Regions from separate parts of the Terribacillus sp. AE2B 122 genome, predicted to be linked through region 2. Evidence: riboswitches for the same ligand, from Rfam matches in the RefSeq annotation. Region 2 holds a riboswitch; the other holds the start of a gene.

Region 1 (11,054 bases), on a different contig from region 2:
GACGAGGTGCTCGTTCAGTTCGGAGGGCAGACAGCGATTAATTTAGCGGCAGATTTGGAGGAAGCAGGTGTAACAATTGCTGGAACGAGTACATCTTCCATAGATCGCGTAGAGAATAGAGAAGCCTTCTATGATTTGCTGCATAAGCTGAACATCCCGCATATTCCGGGCACGACTGTGATGGATACCGCTTCCTTGCATGACGAAGCCCGCAGAATCGGTTATCCGATTCTGATTCGCCCATCTTATGTGATTGGTGGTCAAGGGATGGTCATCTTGCATTCAGAAGATGCGCTGGAATCTTATTTAGAAGCGCTTCAGCAGCAGATTCACACATCACGCCTGTTTCCGCTGCTTCTTGATAAATATGTCCCTGGCATGGAGGTAGAGGTAGATGTTGTTTGTGATGGTGCTGACATCCTTATCCCCGGTATCTATGAACATATCGAACCAGCTGGAATCCATAGCGGCGACAGTACAGCAATTTTCCCTGCACCTAGCTTGAGTGAATCAGAGAAAGATATGATTGTCAGCTATGCTAGTCGAATCTCAGATTCTCTTAACGTGAAAGGCATCATGAACATTCAGTTTGTCTTTAGTGAAGACCGTAACATTTTATATGTCTTGGAGGTTAACCCGCGCGCGTCCCGTACCGTTCCTATTTCCAGTAAAGTGACGGGAATCCCATTGGTAGACTTAGCTACCAGAATACAGATGGGAGAAGCTTTGCAGGATTCTGGTTATCCACTCGGCCTGCAAAAAGAAATACCGTTTTATGCGGTTAAGCTGCCTGTCTTTTCCACTACTAAATTGGCAGGTATTGATCCGCTTCTTGGACCGGATATGCAATCGACAGGAGAGGCAATTGGATTAGGCAAGACGGTTACGGAGGCATTGAATAAGGCATTTGGCTGGAAGGAAAAAACACTCCGGTCTTTGACAAAAGATGCCCAAGTCCTTTTAGATGTAGAATCCTCCGATTTGGAAGGTCTGGAGGAATTACTTGAACAGCTGCAAGCGCATGTTGTACTGACAGAGCAGACTGCAGCACTTCTTCCTGATAGTGGTTCATTCAAGGTCGTTTCCTATGAAGAAGCTATCCTTTTGATTGAAGATCAAAAGATGACAGCTGTATGCAGTACGAGAAAAGGGTTCCAAGGTATTCGCGAATCGGCATGGAAGACAGAAACACCGTGTATGACAAGTTTGTCGACGATGCAAAGCTACTGGTTGGCTAGTCAGGAAAAATTCTCTGACAGTCTATCGATGTCGGATTACTTGGAGCAAACGGAAAAGGAGCATGTGCAATGAAACAGACGATAGAACAGCAATCCCTGGCAGGCAAAAGCCTATTATCACTGCAGGATTTGACGAAGGAAGAAATTCTGTATGTGCTGGATCTGGCTGCCGAGTTGAAAAAACAGAATAAAAAAGGCGAGCTGATTCAGCCGCTGGCAGGGAAAACCTTAGGAATGATTTTTGAAAAGTCATCGACACGGACGCGTGTTTCTTTTGAAACAGGTATTTATCAGCTTGGTGGTATGGGGCTTTACTTGAACTCCAAAGATTTGCAGCTTGGTCGGGGCGAACCGGTTGCCGACACAGCGAAGGTTCTATCTGGTTATCTGGATGCTATCATGATTCGTGCCAATTCCCATAAGATGGTGGAAGAACTGGCAGCGCATGCTACTATCCCGGTGATCAATGGCTTAACCGATTTGTTCCATCCATGTCAGGCTCTGGCTGATTTGCAGACGATCTTGGAGTATAAAGGAACATTGGATGGCGTGAAGCTAGCTTATATCGGTGATGCTAACAATGTTGCTAATAGTTTAATGATTGCAGCAGCGAAAACAGGGATGCAAATTCGAATTGCATCTCCTGCTGGATATCAGCCGCTGACTGAAATCGTTGAAAAAGCGAGAGAAATCAGCGATGATCCAGATTTTCTTCTTATTACAGAGAGTCCGGAAGAAGCTGCCGCAGGTGCAGATGTACTTTATACAGATGTCTGGACGAGTATGGGGCAGGAGGAAGAGGCACAGGCTAGACTGACAGCTTTCCAGGGATTCCAAGTGAACGAAACGCTAATGGATTCTGCTGCGTCAGATGCTATCTTCCTGCACTGTCTGCCGGCACATCGGGGTGAAGAAGTGGCAGCAGCTGTTATTGATGGTCCGCAATCGGCAGTATTCCAGGAAGCTGAAAACCGCCTGCATGCCCAAAAAGCGCTTATGCTTGCAGTTATGGGGAAATAAAAGGGAATGAAAAGAAACCGTCTGAAAAAAGGCGGTTTCTTTTCTTTATCTATGCGTTCACAAGGCTTGGAAAATCATGTAGACTAAAGAGTATATGTCCACTTACTCTACGTAAGGGACTTCTAGGATACAGGAGAGAATAATTACTATGTTAACTTACGTAGCGCCAGCTATATTCCTGGCGTTTGTCTATTTATTGTCTATTATTCCGTTTCATCAGACGGTTGGTATTACCAAGAAACAACATTTATTGATGGCATCCTTCGCTATCTATGTGATCGCTGTCATCTGCCTTACATTTTTCCCATTGCCTGTGGATCAGAACCTTATCGAAGAAAATCAGCAGCTGGAAACAAGCTACCGCTGGAACACATCGCCGCTCACTTCCATTATGCAAATCTGGCATACAACACAAATCGATGGCTTCGGTTATGGACTTGCCCTTAAAAATCTAGGCGGTAACATCCTTTTATTCGTGCCGCTCGGCTTTTATTTGCCTTTGCTCGTTCGCCGGACCAGATCGTTCTTTATCGTGGTTCTCTGCGGTCTTGTATTCAGTACAGCAATTGAATCAACACAGGGGCTGCTTAATTATTTTGTTGGCTATAATTACCGCTCTGTCGATATTGACGACATTATCCTGAATGTATTGGGAGCTATGCTGGGCTATGCATTTTACTGGATTGCTCTGCGTCCGTTATTGAAAAGGGGCAAGCTATAATCAGCTTGTTTCCTGCTGGGAATAGTCTTTGAATCCGAGCAGTTCCGGTGACAGGGAGCCAAGCGGTCCCAATTTGCGAAGCTTCGGATACAGAAGCCATGTTACAGAAAGCAATGCAAGACCGCTACCCGCAGCGCAAAAGACCCAAGATACAGGAATAAGCGTAGCTACATATCCGCCAGCTAATGAACCGATGGGCATTGCTATTGTACTGAAACTTGCACTTGCGCTTGTCACCCTGCCGATCAAGGAAACGGGAACCAAAGTTTGTAACATTATTGCGAAGGTGACATTGATACAGCCGACTGGTATCCAAGCGAGTCCGTAAAGAATCACACTCAACCAAGTCCATGGAACGAAGGCAGCGACTGCCCAGATTGCAGAAGCCAGAAACATGGAGCATATTGTCGCTTTCCCAATGGGTAGTTTACTGAAGGAAGATGCTAGTAGCGCACCTATTAAAGCGCCGCAAGACATAGCGGCCAGATACAAACCATATACAGCAGGCCCTTGACGCTCATCCGCGAAAGCAGGCATAACAGCCATGGCTGCGCCTATTGCCAGATTACATAATACTGCTCCCATGAGTGCAGCAGACAGTATGGTTGTGAATAAGATTTTGAGTCCTTCTTTTAGTTCAGTGATGTAAGTGCTGAAGACAGAACGCGTAGTATCGGATTCACCGGTTTGCGCTTTTTGGTGTGGAATTCTTAAGAAGCTGAATAAAAGGAAAGCAATACAGAAGGCAAAAGAGTCGATGATGAATAATAATGTCGCTCCAAAGACAGCAATCATAACACCTGCGATGGCATTAAAGATAAGATCGACACCTTGGTAAGCAAATGAGAATAATGCATTACCAGCAGGTAATTCTTCTTTCTTAAGAACGAGCGGCAATGCCTTTGTTTCTGTCGGATATGCAAATGCATTAATACAGGTCAGAATCGGCATGATGACGAGCAACAGCGTAACAGACAGAAAGTCCAGCCAAGCTGCAAGTGGAATTAGCAGTATAAGCACTGCTTGGAGAGCTTGGGTCCAAATCAGTGTGTTGCGTATCGGCCATCGGTCAACTAGCGGACCTATGAGGAACTGCAATACATTCGGAATTTGTGTCAGTGCCCCGGCTAGACCGGAATAAAATGCGCTGCCGCTCAGATCATAAACGAGCCACATCGCGGCTATGAAATAAATACTGTCTCCAATATTGCTGACAATTCGCCCGGAGAAAAGCAAACCATAATTGCGCTGTTTCAGGATAGCGAACATCTTCAATCCTCCTCATCCATCTCTACGTGATCAAATGACGGTGTGTCAATTTCGAAACCGTAGGCGGAAAAATGATACAGCTTACCATTGGGATCATCTTCAGCTGCCTCACTTTTATCGCGTAGCTTTTGCATCAAACCGAATAAACCCTGTATGAACTCCTTGAAATCATCTTCGGTAGCGCTAATTTCCCAAATGCTCCCAATTGCATCCCAGTCTTTTGGATCGGTAGAGCCGGCTGCTTTGGCAAAGGATGACTCGGGTGCTGTAAGGACGGCTGATCGTGTTTTATGAGACATTTGTACAAAAAGCTGTCTCGTAGATTCGCTTAATTCTTCTGCATAGGGAAGTAAATTCTCTGATGGAAAGAAACCTCTAGCCGCAGCTCTATAAAATTTTTGCACGATGCCATTTTTCTCCTCGGTGCGTATCACTTCGATCAAACCGTTTTTCTCGAGCTCTTTCAAGTGATAGTGAATCTTCGGTCTGCTTGTTTCCAGCAAGACAGCAAGCTGCTGACCAGTATAAGAGGTTTCAACTAGCTTCATGATCATCTCCGCGCGTAGCGGATCACTAATTGCTTTTAGCTGCTCAAAGGTTGTTAATGCCATTGCCTGTTTCATTTGATTTCCTCCTCGGTTAACAATTCTTGAACGGTCAGATTTATTTTACGGCTTAAGTTTATAATTAGTTCCACATATTGTCAATCCAATTTTCAGACTTTTTTCCTGCTGTACAACGACATAAAAAATATGTTAAGGTGGTAGCAATCGAATAGGTTTTCTCTTGGGGCAGGGTGAAATTCCCGACCGGCGGTGATAGGCAGCTTAGCTGTCTTCAGTCCGTGACCCGTTATTATAACGGTGGATTTGGTGAGATTCCAAAGCCGACAGTATAGTCTGGATGGGAAAGAGGAAACGGCGTACTATCCACATGCCAAAAGCAGCTATTTCGTCAATGAACGATAGCTTGTTTCGCTATACTTTTAAAGCCAAAGCCCCAGAATCCAATATTCTGGGGCTTTTTATATGAAGTTAGCGCTATGAAGGAGCAAATTGGCAGCAACCAGCTTGCACCTTATTCGAGTCATTTATTTTTATTAAGAATTTTGATAAAAGAGATTCTAGAAAGTTACATCCCCGATTAACCGTCACACAGCCCCGAGGCGGTAATATTCCCATTCGTAAAGCATGACAAAGCATAAGATAACTTCTTGTATCCTTGAGAAGCTCTTAGAAGTAAAGGAGGAGAAAAGTGTTTACTGGAATTATTCAGGAAGTAGGCAGCATGATTGACGTGAAAAGGCAGGATAAGGCGATGCAACTAACAATTGCCAGTGAAAAACTGACGAAAGATATGCACGTTGGAGATAGTATTTCTGTTAACGGTGTCTGTCTTACGGTTACTAGCTTTACTCCACATACTTTTCAGGTAGATGTTATGCCGGAAACGTTTCACTACAGTTCCTTGTCCAATTTGCAAAGTTCCGAAGCTGTGAATCTGGAGCCTGCACTGCAGCCTAATGGAAGATTGGGCGGCCATTTTGTGAGTGGTCATGTAGATACGACAGGATCTATCCTATCAATACGAGATGAGTCAAATGCTCGTTATATTGACATTGCTGTAACAAAAGGACTGCAGTACTTGATGTCCAAAGGCTCCATTTCGGTTGATGGTGTTTCGTTAACTGTGTTTGAAGTTCGGGAAGATACATTTACTATTTCGCTTATTCCGGAAACGAGGAAAGCGACAATCTTAGGCGATAAAAAGGCTGGAGATTTAGTGAATATCGAATTTGACCAGCTTGCCAAATACATGGAACGGCTGCTGGAGCATCGAAAAAGCCCACAGCCTTCAGGCATTACGACAGAGACATTAGCACAGCACGGATTCCTGGATTAGGAGGAAAATGAATGAAGACGACAATAGATAATGCCATAGAATACCTGAAAAGTGGTAAGCCGATCATTGTCACAGACGATGAAGCAAGAGAGAACGAAGGAGATTTGCTGGCTCTAGCGGCGTATGCAAGCCCCGATACAGTGAATTTCATGGCTTCTGTCGGAAAAGGTCTGATCTGTGCGCCTATTTCCCGGGAAATTGCCGAAAGATTAGATTTGCCCCCGATGGTAGCTAATAATACTGATCCACATGGGACAGCTTTTACTGTAAGTGTTGATCATATCGATTCTACCACTGGTATAAGTGCATTCGAGCGAGCCCATACAATCGCGAAACTAGCAGATACCACGAGCATTGCATCTGACTTCCAGCGTCCGGGACATATATTCCCTCTAATTGCCCAGCAAAATGGTGTGCTAGAGCGTCCTGGACATACGGAAGCCGCGGTTGACCTGGCTAGGTTGGCCGAGAGCGCAGAAGCTGGCTATATATGCGAAATCATGAATGAGGACGGCACAATGGCACGTATGCCGGAACTCGAGAAACTAGCAAAAATGCACGAACTGCCAATCATCACGATTGCTGATTTGATTACGTATAGACAACTGCATGAGGTTAAGGTAGAGAAATAAACAGTAAGCTGAAACGGCTGTGGAGCTTGCAATATCAGTAAAGCATACCTAGAAATAAAAAAAGATGAGGACAAATAAAGTCCCTTATACAAAGGAGTAATCATATGGTTAACGTATTAGAAGGAAATGTAGTAGGATCTGATTTGAAGATTGGGATTGTTGTAGGAAGGTTTAATGAATTCATCACGAGCAAGCTATTGAGCGGCGCGATTGATACGTTAAAGCGTCACGGTGTCGATGAAGCGAAGGTAGATGTAGCGTGGGTACCTGGCGCATTTGAAATACCTCTTGTTGCTGACAAACTTGCTGAAAGCAAAAAATACGATGCTGTCATTACATTAGGCACAGTTATCAAAGGCTCTACACCTCACTTTGATTATGTGAGCAATGAAGTGGCAAAAGGAGTAGCAAGTGCTGCCAGTAAGGCCGGTATTCCGATTATCTTTGGAGTACTGACAACTAATACAATCGAACAAGCAATTGAGCGTGCAGGTACGAAAGCAGGCAACAAAGGCGCTGAAGCAGCGGTTTCCGCGATCGAAATGGCTAATTTACTAAAACAAATCTAAGCAAAGGAGCAGAGGGTGACCTCTGCTTCTTTTTTGTATTAAGAAAATAATGTATATTTTTGGTGGGGGTGCTTGCATGAAAATGCACTATGAATTAATGGGTGATATGAATAAAGTCAAATTACCCTGCAAAATACATATCATCGGTTCTGTGGGCAGCGGGAAGACGACTCTTGCCAAAGATTTATCGCAACTTCTTGGTGCTTCCCATCACGAGCTTGATAACGTAGTTTGGAAGCGTTCTTTGGAGGGAGACACCCGCCGCTCTGACAAGGAGAAGATGGAGTTCATAAAAGATATCATCGATTCGGATGCCTGGATTATCGAGGGTGTCCATACAGATGATTGGATAGAAGACAGCCTTCTGAATGCAGAATTGATTATTTTGCTGGATCCGTCTTATGGGATAAGAAATATCCGGATTATCAAACGATTTCTGCGCCAAAAATTAAAAATGGAGATGGCTAATTACAAGCCTTCAATTCGTATTTTTCTGAGAATGTTCAAGTGGAATCGTTATTTTGAGCGTACGGTTAAGCCATTTATCTTTGACAGGTTCTCTGCATACGGTCATAAGATAATCATTGCGGAAAGTAAATTAGATGTAATCGAATATTTGTCCTTTATAGAAAGGAAGTTTGAAGCAGGTTAATAGCCTGTTTTTTTATTTTTGGTAAAAAGATGCAGAAATTACTTTGACACGCAGAGTAATATGTTTTATGATTACTTTATCAGATAGAGTAATCGTGAAAGAAGGGATAGCACATTCGGAGTGATACAATTCGAGGACATTTGGATTCCATTATCCTTCGTCTGCTGATGGATGGGGATAAGTATGGTTACCAGATATCGAAAGACATAGCAGCTTGGACGCACGAAGCATTTCAAATCAAGGAAGCGACGCTTTATGCGGTTTTCCAGCGACTGGAACGCCGAGAATTAATTGAGTCCTATCAAGGGGAAAAATCCCATGGGGGCAAGCGTAAATATTATACGATCACGACGCTTGGAAAGGCGTATTTTCATGAAGCGGCGAAAGAGTGGAAAGAAGCGAAACAATTAATCGATGTATTTATGGAGGGTGTTTGATGCAAAAGATTGATACGTATGTAGAAGAACAGTTTGCTGATTTGCCGGAAACGGAACAAGTTGTGGCTTTGAAGGAAGAGATAAAGGATTCGATGGAAGAGAAGGCTGCGGATTTCATGCTGGAGGGAAAAGCGGAAGAGGATGCAGTCAACAAGGCGATCGTTGATTTCGGGAATTTAGCAGAAATCAAGAGGGAGTTCCAGCTTCAGAATGCACCGCAAGAAACGTCAGGTAAAAAGAAGAAGCAGAAAGAGGATATGAGCACATTGAATCTTGGGTTTTCAATCTGTGGAAGCGGATTGATTATTGCCTTGCTTGTTTTTGTTAACATGTATTATACACCACAAGAGATTTGGTTTGTCTTCCCAACATTCGCCATCCTTTGGTGGCCCGTAAGTATGTCTTTCGTCTGGCTAAAGGTTAGGAAAAGAAAGGTGATGCAGCGATGAAGCCATGGAGATTGTTCCTTGCATTTATGCTGCTCAGTCTAGGTGGATTTTCCGTTTATATTAACTTGATGACCACACCAGAGGAGATTTGGTATACGTATAGTTTAGGTGTCAGTGTTATCGTTGCTTTACAGATTCTGTTCCCGAATCAATTGACTGTGGTAACGTGGCTGTCGGCAATTGTTGTGGGTGCAGTGCTGGTGAATGAAAATATGTCTGATTCACCTTCTACACCTTGGTATTTATACACATTAGGTGCCTTGGGGCTATGGGTGACTGCTGTTATGCTTCGAAGACATTTGGCGAATATGGGAGTAGCTCTTGTTGTCAGCTTGGCAATCTGTATATATTATTTCGGCCTGCATCAGTATTTTGGTCATGAAACACCTTGGTATGGCTTCGTTATCTTCGCGATGAGCTGGTGGCCGCTGTCTATCATAGGACATCGCAGCTCCAATTTATTCTTCAGTGTATTGGGCTTTGGTGCACTCAGTGTGTTCTTCCTGTTTGTGAATATAGCCTATTCGCCTTCGGTAATCTGGGCGATCTACCCTATTTTCGCCGCAGCATGGTGGCCGTTAGCAGCTTATTTTTACAGTTATCGCCGCCATATCAGTAACTAAAAAAGACACCCTGAAGGGTGTCTTTTACTTATTTTGAATACATACTTTTGGTTATCTTGCCCAGCAGACTGCTTGGCATTAGTTTCATGAGTAGAACGGCTGCGTGGATGTTCGCAGATGGGAACACGACCCGTTTACCTTTTACGAATCCTAGAAATCCTTGTTTTGCAACATCCTCGGGTGCATCACGGAACGATGACATGATTTTGTCGTTGCCGGCACGTTTAAAGAACTCGGTCTGCGTAGGACCAGGGCAAAGTGCCGTAACTGTTACGCCACTATCTTTCAATTCCTCTGAAAGTGCTTCTGAATACCGCTGCACGAATGCTTTGGATGCGTGATATGCAGCCATATATGGCCCAGGCAGGAAGGCGGCCATGCTGGAAATATTCAATATCCCATTCGGTACATTCTTGAATGGGGAGTGAATGATATCATCGATGAACAGACGAGTCAGGTTTGCCAATGAAACCATATTCAGATGCAGCAGCTTTTGCTGGGTCTCAAAGCTCGTATCCTCGAATTTGCCGCTAAGTCCGAAGCCAGCATTATTCACAAGCACTTCAACAGTTTTTCCTTCATCACGAATCTTTTGATACAGTTCATATGCACTGTTAGGTACGGACAAATCATGAGGAATGACAGTCACATTCGAATCTTGCAGTTCTGTTTGCAGGGATAGGAGTTTATCCTTGGAACGCGCTACGATGATTAGATCATAGCCCGCTTTGGCGAACCATTTCGCTATATGGTAGCCAATTCCGCTGGAAGCTCCTGTAATTAGAGCGGTTGGTTTCATTGTGCTTCACCTCATTTTGACAATCTTTATAAATATGTACCCTGTTGCCGGGCGGAAGAAACGCTATATGCTTTTAGTATACCCTTTGCGCCGTTTGGTTACCAACTGGTTGCGAGGTTTTTCTTTACTGAAGAAAGGGAAAGGGCTTACAAAGGAAGAAGGAGGGAAACTGATGGTACAGAAAAACGGTGCGAGAGGCGACAAAGACAAACATGGCTTCTCTAAGGCTGAAAGTGAGAATCGGGAAAAGCAGCTTGAAAATAAACAGGATATGCTGGTAGACGATGTACCTGTGGATGAAGTAGAGCGAGATCTACAAGATGATCGACATAAACATCGGACTAAGCAAGCTTCCAATTCTGATCCGGAAGAATGAACCTGCATCAAGTGGATGCGGGTTTTTTTATGTAAAAAAAAGCAGATGCGTCATGTAGACATCATCTGCTAGGCTGTTGGAGCAAATTTTCGATGGCGGGTTTCATATCCATTGGACTGGTCTTAGGTGCAAATCGCTCTACGACATTTCCATCCGCATCTATGAGAAACTTTGTGAAGTTCCATTTGATACTCTTGGAGAATAATCCGCCTGCCTGGCTGGTCAAATGCTTGTAAAGTGGGTGAGCGTCTGGTCCATTCACTTTTACTTTATCGAACATTGGAAAGCTGACGCCGTAATTGCGCTGACATACAGCGGCAATTTCTTTACTGCTGCCGGGTTCTTGGTTCATAAATTGATTGCATGG
Region 2 (11,054 bases):
TTATATCCAAAAGTGGTACAACAACTGAACCGGCAATTGCCTTCCGTATCTTCAAAAAGTATTTGGAAGAGAAGTACGGAGCCGAAGAAGCACGCAAGCGTATTTATGCCACAACGGATAAAGCAAGAGGTGCTTTGAAAACACTTGCCAGCAAAGAAGGATATGAGTCGTTCGTCATCCCTGATGATGTTGGCGGCCGTTTCTCTGTGCTGACAGCTGTGGGACTATTGCCAATTGCAGCTGCTGGTGTTGATATCGACAGCATCATGTCTGGCGCGCAAAAGGCGCAGGAAGAACTGTCTGTATCTGATCTGAAGGAGAACCCGGCATATCAATACGCAGCTATCCGAAACGTTCTTTATAACAAAGGTAAGAATATCGAACTGCTTGTGAACTACGAGCCATCATTGCAGTATTTCAGTGAATGGTGGAAACAATTGTTCGGTGAAAGTGAAGGGAAGGATTTGAAAGGATTGTTCCCGGCGTCTGCTAACTTTTCTACAGATTTACATTCCCTAGGTCAATATGTACAGGAAGGCCGCCGCGACTTGTTCGAAACAGTCGTGCTTGTGAAACAGCCTGTCTCTGATGTGACCATAGAAGCGGAAGAGGAAGACCTTGATGGCCTGAACTATCTTGCAGGTCAGACAGTTGATCAAGTGAACTACAAAGCGTTCCAGGGTACACTGCTTGCTCATACAGATGGTAACGTACCAAACTTAGTCGTAGAAGTTCCAGCACTGGATTCGTTCAGCTTCGGGTATCTGGTATACTTCTTCGAGAAAGCATGTGCAATCAGCGGATACTTGCTTGGTGTGAATCCGTTCGATCAGCCAGGAGTGGAAGCATATAAGAAGAACATGTTCGCACTGCTTGGCAAGCCTGGCTATGAAGAAGAAAAAGCAAAATTAGAAAAAAGATTATAATTGATAAATCCCTTCTGGCCCTGGTGGCAGAAGGGATTTTTTATTCGATATGCTGCAAGGTGATGATGCTGTCTTCCTGAAGCATCGGTTCCTGGAAGTCTGGGCTCATATCTATTGTTTCTCCACGCATATAACCAATTGCCGTCTTCTCTTTACGGGCAAAATAACGGCTTGCTTCAAAGAAGCTTTTACCTGCTAATTCACTTGGCAATGATATGCTTCGAATTTCCTGTTCTTTCAGAAAATGCAGCAGCAGCTCCAGATGACTTTTCTTTTCTTTATGATACACTTCGTGGAAAAACAATGTGCTCACGAAATCATTTGATCGGATGACGACATCTGCTCCTGCACGGCGAAGGTTTTCTTTCTGACTATGCGTCAGCACTTCGGCCACGATATGAAGATTTGGATTGTTTCCTCGTAAAGCAATTGCTGTCAGAATTGTCATGTAATCAATCTGTTTCTCGTTTTTGCCAGCGTTTGCAGTAATAATAGCGGTCTTTGCATATTGGATATTCGCTTTTTGAAGGGTCTTATCCTCAGATGCGTCTCCACGGATGAAGTGTAAAGTATGTTCCCGGTAGGGGAGCATAGTCAGTGACTGATCGATTAAGACGACAGACTGTTCCGGGTGTTTTTCATTCAGCTTCTCAAGCAGTGTCCTGGTCCGCTCATTCCAGCCAATAATGATGATATGATTACTTCCTTTGAACTCAGTAAGCCCTTTGGAAAGATCCTGGGTATACTTTACAGTTCCAGCAGCAATGGTGGTCAAAGAAAAAGTAACAAGACCAGCTCCAGATAGGATGAGGAAAATTGCAAGTATCTTGCCATACAATGTTTCCGGAATCAAGTCTCCGTAGCCGACAGTGGAAGCAGTGACGAATGCCCACCAGATACCGTCAAAATAAGTTGGGAATTGCTTCGGTTCTATGTGGCGCATGCATATGCCGAATAACACCATCACCACAAGTATAGTAGAAAAGAGACGTACAAATATGGGAAGGCGGAAATAGAAACGGCGCAGAAACTGTGTAACCATGCTATCCCTCCTCAATTTTTGTTAGTATATGTATATTCACATGCTTTAAACGGACAGGAGGAGAAGGGTTGGATAAATTGACAGCAGCATGGCTGGAAGGGCACTTGCAGGAGCCAATCAGGCAAGTAGAAGCTATTGATTCGGGTTGGGATCATGACGTATATGTACTGAATGACAACTGGGTATTCCGAGTGCCAAAAAAAGCTATAACAGCCAACCAGGAAGTGGAGAAAATACTTAAGGATTTGCAGACCAAAACAAATATTGCACTGCCGGCATTTACCATCTGTACAACTCCGGAGGGCAGAGAAGCGATGCTCTATCCATACATACCAGGTCAACCAATCTCTGCGAGCATGTCGGATCTTTTTCTGGAGAATGCCGCGATTCAGCTAGGTACCTTTCTTTCGAAGCTTCACAAACTAGATCCCACCAGTTACAGGCTGCCAAAAAGAGACAGATCTTATTATGATCTGCTCCTTGAGAAAATAAGATTGTTTTATCCCGATTTATCCGCTTCTGTTATCCATCATACAGAGAGTGTGTTTGCAAAACTGCATCCGGTTTTTACCACTGTAGTACATGGCGATCTCAGACCAGCGCATATTTTGTGGGAGGAATCATCCCGTCAGGTCGGCATCATCGATTTCAGTGATATGCATGTTGGTGATCCAGCCATCGATTTTGTTGGAATCAGACAAATAAATACGGATTTTTTGAAGCAAGTATTGTTTAATTATGATTCTGCCGACAAGGAGGCAATCTGTCAGCGTGCAGACCTGCTAACCAACTTAGGGGTGTATTATGAACTGCTTGAATATGGACCTAGCCGCAAGCTGGCAGCTAAGATGGAGCGCCAATTTGTGTGATATGGAAGCGGCGTGACACATATCTTGCTTTGCAAAACAAAAAAACATCCGTAATGGATGTTTTTATGCTTCTTCAAGGCCGCGTTTAAAACTTGCATAGACGCGCTGCCAGAAGTCTGTATTGTCACGATAGGATTTTGTAATAAAAGTGAGCATCTGATTGCGTTTTTCTTCATATTCAGGTGCATCCTTATCTGGCAGACTGCTGAAGGATTCATCTATATATACTTGTAGTTCAGGAGCTCTTGGACCCCATTTTGCAACTTCATCCCCATTTTGGTTAATAAAGATTATGATCGGAATGGAACGGCTTTTCCCATTAGTTAGGTATTGATCCATCAACTCAAGGTTTTCATCACGGTGAAGGATGCGCACATCAATTGCTCCGGCCTGTGCGATGTGATAAAAAATCGGTAAGTTCAGCATGGCATCTCCGCACCAGTCTTCTGTCAGTACGATGGCACGCAATTTCTGAGTGCGCAGTGTGTTGAAAAATTCCGTATCAGCTGGGAGCTCGTAGTGATCGTAGATATGCATTGTATTTTCTTTATGAGTTTGCATGGAGTCCAAATAAGCGTCGATATTTATTCCTTTTTCAAACCATTCGTTTAGTGTCGTCATGTATCTCATCCTTTCTGATGTTTAGTTTACCCGAGCGCTAGGATAAACTAAACAAATAAGCTTCTGATTATGCTACAGTGATAGAAGACTACATAAAAAGGCGGAATAGACATGCAACTAGATAATCAGGAATTTTTAATGGAATTACTGCGGACGGCATCTCCGTCAAGCTATGAAATGGACATACAGAAAAAGTGGATGAAAGAATATGCTCCATACGCAGATGAGATGAGAACGGATGTATCAGGTAACGCTATTGCAGTTGTAAACCCGGATGCAGAATTCAAAGTCCTTCTTGCTGGGCATTGTGATGAAATCGCAATGGTCGTTACCGGAATTGATGCGAATGGTTTCCTGCAGATTGATGAAATGGGACGCTTCAATGCAAAAGCAGCATTAGGTATGACCGTACAGGTCATAGGTTATAACAAGACGATTCCAGGTGTAGTCGGTGTGAATGCGATGCATCTTGGAGGAGTGAAGGGAGACTTTGAACTGCCGGATCTGTATATAGATTGCGGAGCGAAGTCCAAGCAGGAAATGGAGCAATACGTGCAAGTAGGTGATTTGATCGTCTATCAGCGGCAGCCATCAGTGCTTATGGATCGTTATTTGACTGGAAGAGGTTTGGATAACCGTACAGGTTCATTCATCGTAGGAGAAGTTGTCCGCCGGCTTAAGAAAGAGAACGTTAATGTTGGCGTATATGCAGTCAGCACAGTAAACGAAGAAACAAATATGGGTGGAGCGTATTTCGCAGCAGCTGGTATTCAGCCAGATTTAGCGATTGCATGTGACGTTACATTTGCAACTGACCATCCAGGTGTTAACAAACGGAAAGCAGTAGACGTTAGCTTGGACGGAGGACCTGTGCTGGCTAAAGGTGCACCGATCAACCGAAAAGGGAATATCTTGCTAGAGCAAGCAGCGAAGGAACTGGACATTCCGCTGCAATATGAACTAACACCTCGCGCTACCGGAACTGATGCCGATAAGATGCGCTATTCAGGTAAAGGTGTATCGACAGCGCTTGTGTCTTTGCCGCTTCGCTATATGCACTCCCCGGTGGAAACAGTCAGTCTGCAGGTCATTCAGCAGGAAATCGATCTATTGGTAAAATTCCTGACAAACCTGACTGGCGAAGAAAGCTTGAATCCATTAGACCTGTGAGCATAGGGGTTGCAAATGCACAGAAAGCAGTTATAATATAATAACAAAACTAAATCGATTCTATCTTCGGGGCAGGGTGTAATTCCCGACCGACGGTGACAGCAGGAAACACTGCTGAAGTCCGTGACCCGCAGAACTTAGTTCTGCGGCTGATCCGGTGCAAGTCCGGGACCGACAGTGAAAGTCTGGATGGGAGAAGATACGAAGCAGAAGAGGGATGCCGAACGGGCTATCCTTGTTTCCATACGATATTTGTATGCTTAACATCTTCATGCTTATTTGCGTATATTCCAAGCCCCAGAGCGTTATGCTCCGGGGTTTTTTAACGTAGATAGGCTGCTTCCCCTTCATCAAGAGTTAGAATCGATAAACAAGATGAAGGAGGAGAACGATTATGCGTTCATCCAAGTTAACAAAATCAATCACTTTCGCTTTACTGGGAGCGATCAGCATGGTGCTTATGCTGCTCAATTTCCCGCTTCCATTTCTGCCGCCTTACTTGAAGATAGATTTCAGTGAGATTCCGGTACTGATTGCAGCACTGCTGTTTTCACCGCTTGCAGGTGTTGCTGTCGAAGCAATCAAGAACTTATTATATCTTATCTTTACAGGAGCTGGGGACCCGGTTGGTGTCGTGGCGAATTTCCTGGCAGGCATGCTCTTCGTAATGCCGGTTGCATACTTTTATCATAAATTCAAAGCAGGCAAAAAAACACTCGTGTCAGGATTGGCTACAGGTACAGTTACCATGGCTGTAGGAATGGGTGTACTAAATTACTTTGTTGTTCTGCCATTATATAGCATTTTCCTGGGTTCTCCTGTCCTAAGTGCTGATGCGAAATGGGCAGCAGTCGTTGCTGGTATCCTACCATTCAACCTTTTGAAAGGTATCATCATAGCAATCGTCTTCGTGCCGCTATTTGCAAAACTGAAACCTTGGTTCGCGAAGCGTAAAAGAACAGCTGCAGCATAAGAAAAGCTCCCGATTTGGGAGCTTTTTTATTTGACTGAAAAAGTTGTTGCAAAGCAAGATAATCCATGCTACAATAGTCTAGCGATGAGCTGAATTGCATAAGTCGGTAAAGCACGTCTTAGACACGTGTGGATGTGGCCACATGGCTTTACACGCCGCAATATCAACAAAGGCACCCTGCGAGGGTGCCTTTTCTTATGCACTTTTTAAGCTCTTCTTGTCTCTTCAACTTCAGCTTGTTCCTCTACTAGCAAGCGGGCGGTAGGTTCAGCCTTCAGCCGTTCCTCAGGGATAGGTTCGCCGGATTTCTCGCTTACTCCATACGTACCTTCTTCGATTCTGTCTAATGCATCCTCAATATCACGAAGGCGTTCACGTGCTGCTTCTTTCAATGTTTCTGCAGTTTCACGATCATGCATTTCTGTGCCAAGGTCACCTGGGTGATTGACAATTGTCGAAAGCTCGCCAGTAGAATCATTAGGGAATTCTTTAGCGCTGTTATAACTATCGTTGCCTTTAATTTGTTCCTCTGCTTCTTCCTTCATCGCAAGCAATTGCTTACGGAAATAATCCAGTTTATTTTTATCCATTTTCAATCCATCTCCTTTATTGCCTTCTCGTTTTAACGGCCAGCGTACAGCGGGCGATACAGAGCAGGTCTTCATTCTCATCCGAAATGGATATTTGCCATACCATCGTCGATTTTCCAACATGAATCGGAGAAGCGACTGCAGTTACGATGCCAGACCGAACACTGCGAATATGGTTTGCGTTGATCTCCAGGCCAAACACAGCCTGTGTTGCAGGATCTGCATGCAGGTTGCCTCCAATACTTGCTGCTGTTTCTGCCAAAGCTACGCTAGCACCACCGTGCAAGAAACCCATTGGCTGTCTGTTATGCGGTCCGACGGGCATCTCCATCACAACCTGATCCTTATTTGCTTCGACCACACGCATTTGCAGCTGCTCCATTAATGTATCTGAGAAGTTCATATATAGTAACCTGCTTTCTGTATGTAATGTATTTCCCGTACTAGTATGTATTAAACCTATATAAAAAAGCGGGCTGGATGCCCGCTTCTAAAGTCAGAATGAAAGTGGTACGAATTGCTGGATCAGTAAAGCAATCACAAGCAATAGACCATAAATTGTATTTGTTTGACCTGTTGCCTTCATCGCAGGCATCATCTCAAGCGGCATTGTCTTGCCAATGAAACCACGGTAAGCATCACGAGCTTTCTTAATGCTCAAGAATGTGATGACCGCCCAAATTGGAAGTAATCCTACAGCAATGAACACAGCAGTAATGACATAGCTGACAATAAAACAAATGCCAAGGAAGGTAACACCTTTTTTACGGCCGAGCAGGATCGCAACTGTTCTTCTGCCGTTTACTTTGTCACCGTCATGGTCACGCAGGTTATTGGCGAAATTGATACACGCAATGAAAATAGTCACAGGAATACTGATCAATACAACATCACCAGTAAGTGTTAATGTCTGGATGTAATATGTTATGCAAATGATGATTGCGCCCATAAAAACTCCAGATGTCAATTCCCCGAAAGGTGTGTAGGAAATTGGATAAGGTCCTCCTGTATACAAATAACCGCAAAGCATACATGCTAGTCCGATTAATGCAATATACCAGCTGGATTCCATGCAAATATAAACGCCTAACAGCATGCTGATAGCATAGAAAGTCAATGCTAGTGACAAAACGGTTTTCGGCTTGATACCGTCGCGTACAATGGTACCGCCGATTCCAACAGACTGTTCATTATCCAGGCCGCGGACAAAGTCATAATACTCATTGAACATATTCGTCGCACATTGGATCAGCATACATGCAAGCAGCATAGCTCCGAAAAGCAGCCAGTTGATCTTGCCATCCAATGCAGCGAGCATCGTTCCTATAAAGACAGGCACGAAGGAAGCCGTCAAAGTATGAGGACGCATCAGGCGCCACCAAATTTGGAAGCCTTCGCGCTCATTAAGTGCTTGTCGCACGTTATCGTTCCCGATAGATTGCATAATACTTTCTCTCCTTAAAAATGCAGGGCATTATATCATATTAATTTTAGGGAAACAAAGATAGCATGTCAACGTTAATTGCTTACTTAAAATAAGTTATCAAGTGCTACTCCTTGTTTATCGGCGAAAAAGGGAATAGAATAGGGAAGGACATCAGAAAATGAACGTAAATGAACTTTAATTGTCCTTGCAGTAATGTGGAGGTCGGAAAATATGATTCAACAATATAAGACGGATTTCGAGTCTTTTCTTCGTAAAGCTGCTGATAAGCAGCAACAGCAAATACTGGTCAGCTGGACTGAGAAAGTCGGAGCGATAGATCCTCTCCGTTTCTTTGCTAATGGTTCTTCTTTAGAAGGAAACCGCCATTTCTGGTACAGCCAAAAAGATGATCTTTACTTGGTTGGTGCAGGACCGGCAATATTGGATATGCGTACTGCTGATGAATGGGAGCATGTTATAGAAAGTGCAGTTGTTCACAATCTTTCTTTGAGAGCTGGAACAGGCCCTGTTGCTTTTAGTGGAATGAACTTTCAGCAGGAGCGTGAACGTGAACTGTGGCAGGACTTTCCAGATACACAATATCGCATACCTGCTTTTACTTTGACCAAAACGGAGAAAGAATATTATGTAACAATTAATCAGTTAGTGGATGGTTCGAATATAGAGAGTCAAATCACTACTATACTTGGGCAGCTCGAGCAGCTGTTCGCTGAAAAAGATCTTCCTGCGCTGCAGACGGAGCTCATTAGGAAGGAAGAGCTAGAGTCACAAGCATGGAAGCGATTAGTAAACGAAGCAACGGACACAATAAAATCGACTGAATTGGATAAAGTTGTGCTGGCGCGAGCGATGAAACTTGAATTTGAAGAGAAGCTTCATGCAGCTGGTGTGCTTCGTAATTTGCTGGACACCCAAAAGGACAGTTTTATTTTTGCTGTCGAAAATGGCTCAGCGTGTTTTCTTGGGGCGACGCCGGAGCGTCTAGTGCGTGTTGAGTCTGGCATACTGCATACAAGCTGTGTCGCAGGAACTGCTCCGCGCGGTAAGAGCGAGACAGACGATCAAATGATCGGAGATGCGCTGCTGCAAGATAGTAAAAATCGTGAAGAACATCAATACGTTGTAAAGATGATTACCGATGTAATCAGCAAATATAGCAAGGACTTGCTTGTGCCTGATGGACCGCAGCTATTGAAACTACGGCAGCTTCAGCACTTGCATACACCGGTTTCTGCCACACTCCTGCCTGGAGCCTCGCTGCAGCAGATTGTGCAGGAACTGCATCCAACACCTGCGTTAGGCGGTCTGCCTAAACAGGAAGCATTGGATTTCATTGAAAAAAAAGAACCGCTTGAACGAGGCTGGTACGGTGCGCCGGTAGGCTGGATGGACAGCTATCGTAATGGTGATACTGCCGTGGCCATCCGTTCTGGTTTGCTGGACGGGAACCAGGCTGTGCTGTTTGCAGGCTGTGGTGTCGTGAAGGATTCGGATCCAGATATGGAATTCGAAGAGACGGCGATCAAATTCCGTCCAATGCTGGAAGCTTTGGAGGTATCAGAATGAGTCATATAGAAACATTGACCAAATATGTCGGACATTTTGTGGATGCACTTTGGCGAAGCGGTGTGGAGCAGGTCGTAATTTCACCTGGATCTCGTTCCACTCCGCTAGCCCTTATGATGACAGAGCATCCGCAAATGAAACAATGGGTGAATCTGGATGAGCGATCCGCTGCATTCTTTGCGCTTGGTCTTGCGAAGGAAAGTCAAAAACCAGTGGCGCTTGTCTGTACATCAGGAACTGCAGCAGCAAACTATATGCCTGCTGTTGTTGAGGCTTTTTACAGTCGTATCCCTTTGATTCTTTTGACGGCAGATCGCCCGCATGAACTGCGGGACGTAGGTGCACCGCAGGCCATCAATCAAATTCAGATGTACGGCGGCTTCGTCAAATGGTTCCATGAGATGATGCTTCCGGAAGCGAATCCGCCAGCATTGCGATATGTACAGCAGCAAGCAGCTAGAGTGATGCAGCAGGCGCTGGAAGGAAATCCAGGACCAGTGCATCTTAATTTTCCGTTTCGGGAGCCGCTTACGCCTGATTTTACCATTGAGAACATTTGGTCCTCAGGAGAAAACACAGCAAAGCCTGCTCTATATGGTTCAGCACAATTGGATGCAAACCAAGTACAGCAGCTTGCCGAAATTCTTGAAACCTCTAAAAAAGGCTTGATCGTAGTCGGCCCTCAGGAGGATAAGGAATTTGCGAATGCAGTCGTTCATCTTGCAGAAAAGTGGCAGTTGCCAATATTAGCAGATCCGCTATCACAATTGCGAAGCGGAGCACATGCGAAAGATGTTATTATTGAAACATATGATACGATTCTTAAATCGGAATCTGTACGTGTGAAACTGCAGCCGGACTTTATTATTCGTTTTGGCGCTATGCCTGTTTCCAAGCCGTATCTATTTCTGATGAAAGAATATACTGGCAATAAACATATTGTCGTGGAGAAACACGCAGGCTATCGTGAACCAGTCGGTGTGGACACGCAATTTATCTACGCTGATCCGGCTATGCTTTGCGAGGCGTTAGCATCAATTCCTGCCGCTAAGCCAGAAACATGGCTGCCAACCTGGCAGGAAATGAACCGGATTGCGCAAGAAGTATTGCATGACGATATGGAAAGAAAAGAGCTGACTGAGGGAACAGCTGTGCAAGACATGCTTCGTGAAACACCGGAAGATAGTAACGTGTTCGTTGGTAACAGTATGCCGATCCGTGATTTGGACAGCTTCTTCTTTGCAACAGATAAACAAATCTACCCATGGTGCAACCGTGGAACAAATGGAATTGATGGTGTTGTTTCAACAGCACTGGGTGTTGCAGCCAGCGGTAAACGCACCACACTCGTAATCGGAGATCTTTCCTTCTATCACGATATGAACGGGCTGATGCTAGGTCGCAACTACGGCCTCGATCTCACTATTATTGTGATCAATAACAATGGAGGAGGCATCTTCTCCTTCCTGCCGCAAGCTCAAGAGGCAGCTCATTTCGAGGCGCTTTTCGGTACTCCGACGAACTTGGATTTCGCGCATACAGCTGGACTATATCAGCTGCCTTATACACTGGCAGATGATCGTACAGCATTTTCCGATGCTTTGCAGGAAAGTTATAATAGAAAAGGAATGCATATCATCGAGGTGCGTACCGAACGGGATGCTAATGTCAGCTGGCACCGTGAAAAATGGCAGAAAGCCGAGAGGCAGCTGCTAGATTATTTGGATGCTAGTCATGCCTAAGATTCACTATATCGAAAGTGGCAGTGCTAATGCGTCAGATACACTCCTGCTGTTTCATGGATTTACTGGCACGCATCAAACGTGGTTGTCATTCCTGGAATCGTGGAG

Evidence for each region. A riboswitch is a leader RNA that binds a small molecule or an ion and turns the genes downstream of it on or off. The one in region 2 is predicted to bind FMN.
Region 1: it holds a riboswitch for FMN, as region 2 does, so the genes downstream of both, ribE (riboflavin synthase) here and AE2B122_RS16070 (ECF transporter S component) in region 2, are expected to answer to the same signal.

Annotation. Positions count from the first base shown of each region.
Region 1 is NZ_LR700947.1:57,356-68,409, reverse strand. Features, by position in the region: gene carB (carbamoyl-phosphate synthase (glutamine-hydrolyzing) large subunit) at 1-1,311, shown strand, start outside; gene argF (ornithine carbamoyltransferase) at 1,308-2,258, shown strand; gene AE2B122_RS14300 (VanZ family protein) at 2,407-2,979, shown strand; gene AE2B122_RS14295 (MFS transporter) at 2,980-4,248, opposite strand; gene AE2B122_RS14290 (winged helix-turn-helix domain-containing protein) at 4,251-4,871, opposite strand; FMN riboswitch at 5,027-5,167, shown strand; gene ribE (riboflavin synthase) at 5,503-6,150, shown strand; partial or broken gene ribB (3,4-dihydroxy-2-butanone-4-phosphate synthase) at 6,162-6,779, shown strand; gene ribE (6,7-dimethyl-8-ribityllumazine synthase) at 6,887-7,351, shown strand; gene AE2B122_RS14270 (DNA topology modulation protein FlaR) at 7,428-8,003, shown strand; gene AE2B122_RS14265 (PadR family transcriptional regulator) at 8,144-8,440, shown strand; gene AE2B122_RS14260 (permease prefix domain 1-containing protein) at 8,440-8,889, shown strand; gene AE2B122_RS14255 (hypothetical protein) at 8,886-9,512, shown strand; gene AE2B122_RS14250 (SDR family oxidoreductase) at 9,541-10,311, opposite strand; gene AE2B122_RS14245 (hypothetical protein) at 10,484-10,687, shown strand; gene AE2B122_RS14240 (glutathione peroxidase) at 10,749-11,054, opposite strand, start outside.
Region 2 is NZ_LR700948.1:110,963-122,016, forward strand. Features, by position in the region: gene AE2B122_RS16045 (glucose-6-phosphate isomerase) at 1-926, shown strand, start outside; gene AE2B122_RS16050 (TrkA family potassium uptake protein) at 967-1,968, opposite strand; gene AE2B122_RS16055 (phosphotransferase family protein) at 2,037-2,837, shown strand; gene AE2B122_RS16060 (thioredoxin family protein) at 2,901-3,458, opposite strand; gene AE2B122_RS16065 (M20/M25/M40 family metallo-hydrolase) at 3,570-4,628, shown strand; FMN riboswitch at 4,687-4,833, shown strand; gene AE2B122_RS16070 (ECF transporter S component) at 5,023-5,601, shown strand; gene AE2B122_RS16075 (TraR/DksA C4-type zinc finger protein) at 5,808-6,191, opposite strand; gene AE2B122_RS16080 (hotdog fold thioesterase) at 6,208-6,594, opposite strand; gene AE2B122_RS16085 (1,4-dihydroxy-2-naphthoate polyprenyltransferase) at 6,688-7,635, opposite strand; gene AE2B122_RS16090 (isochorismate synthase MenF) at 7,849-9,204, shown strand; gene menD (2-succinyl-5-enolpyruvyl-6-hydroxy-3-cyclohexene-1-carboxylic-acid synthase) at 9,201-10,946, shown strand; gene menH (2-succinyl-6-hydroxy-2,4-cyclohexadiene-1-carboxylate synthase) at 10,939-11,054, shown strand, end outside.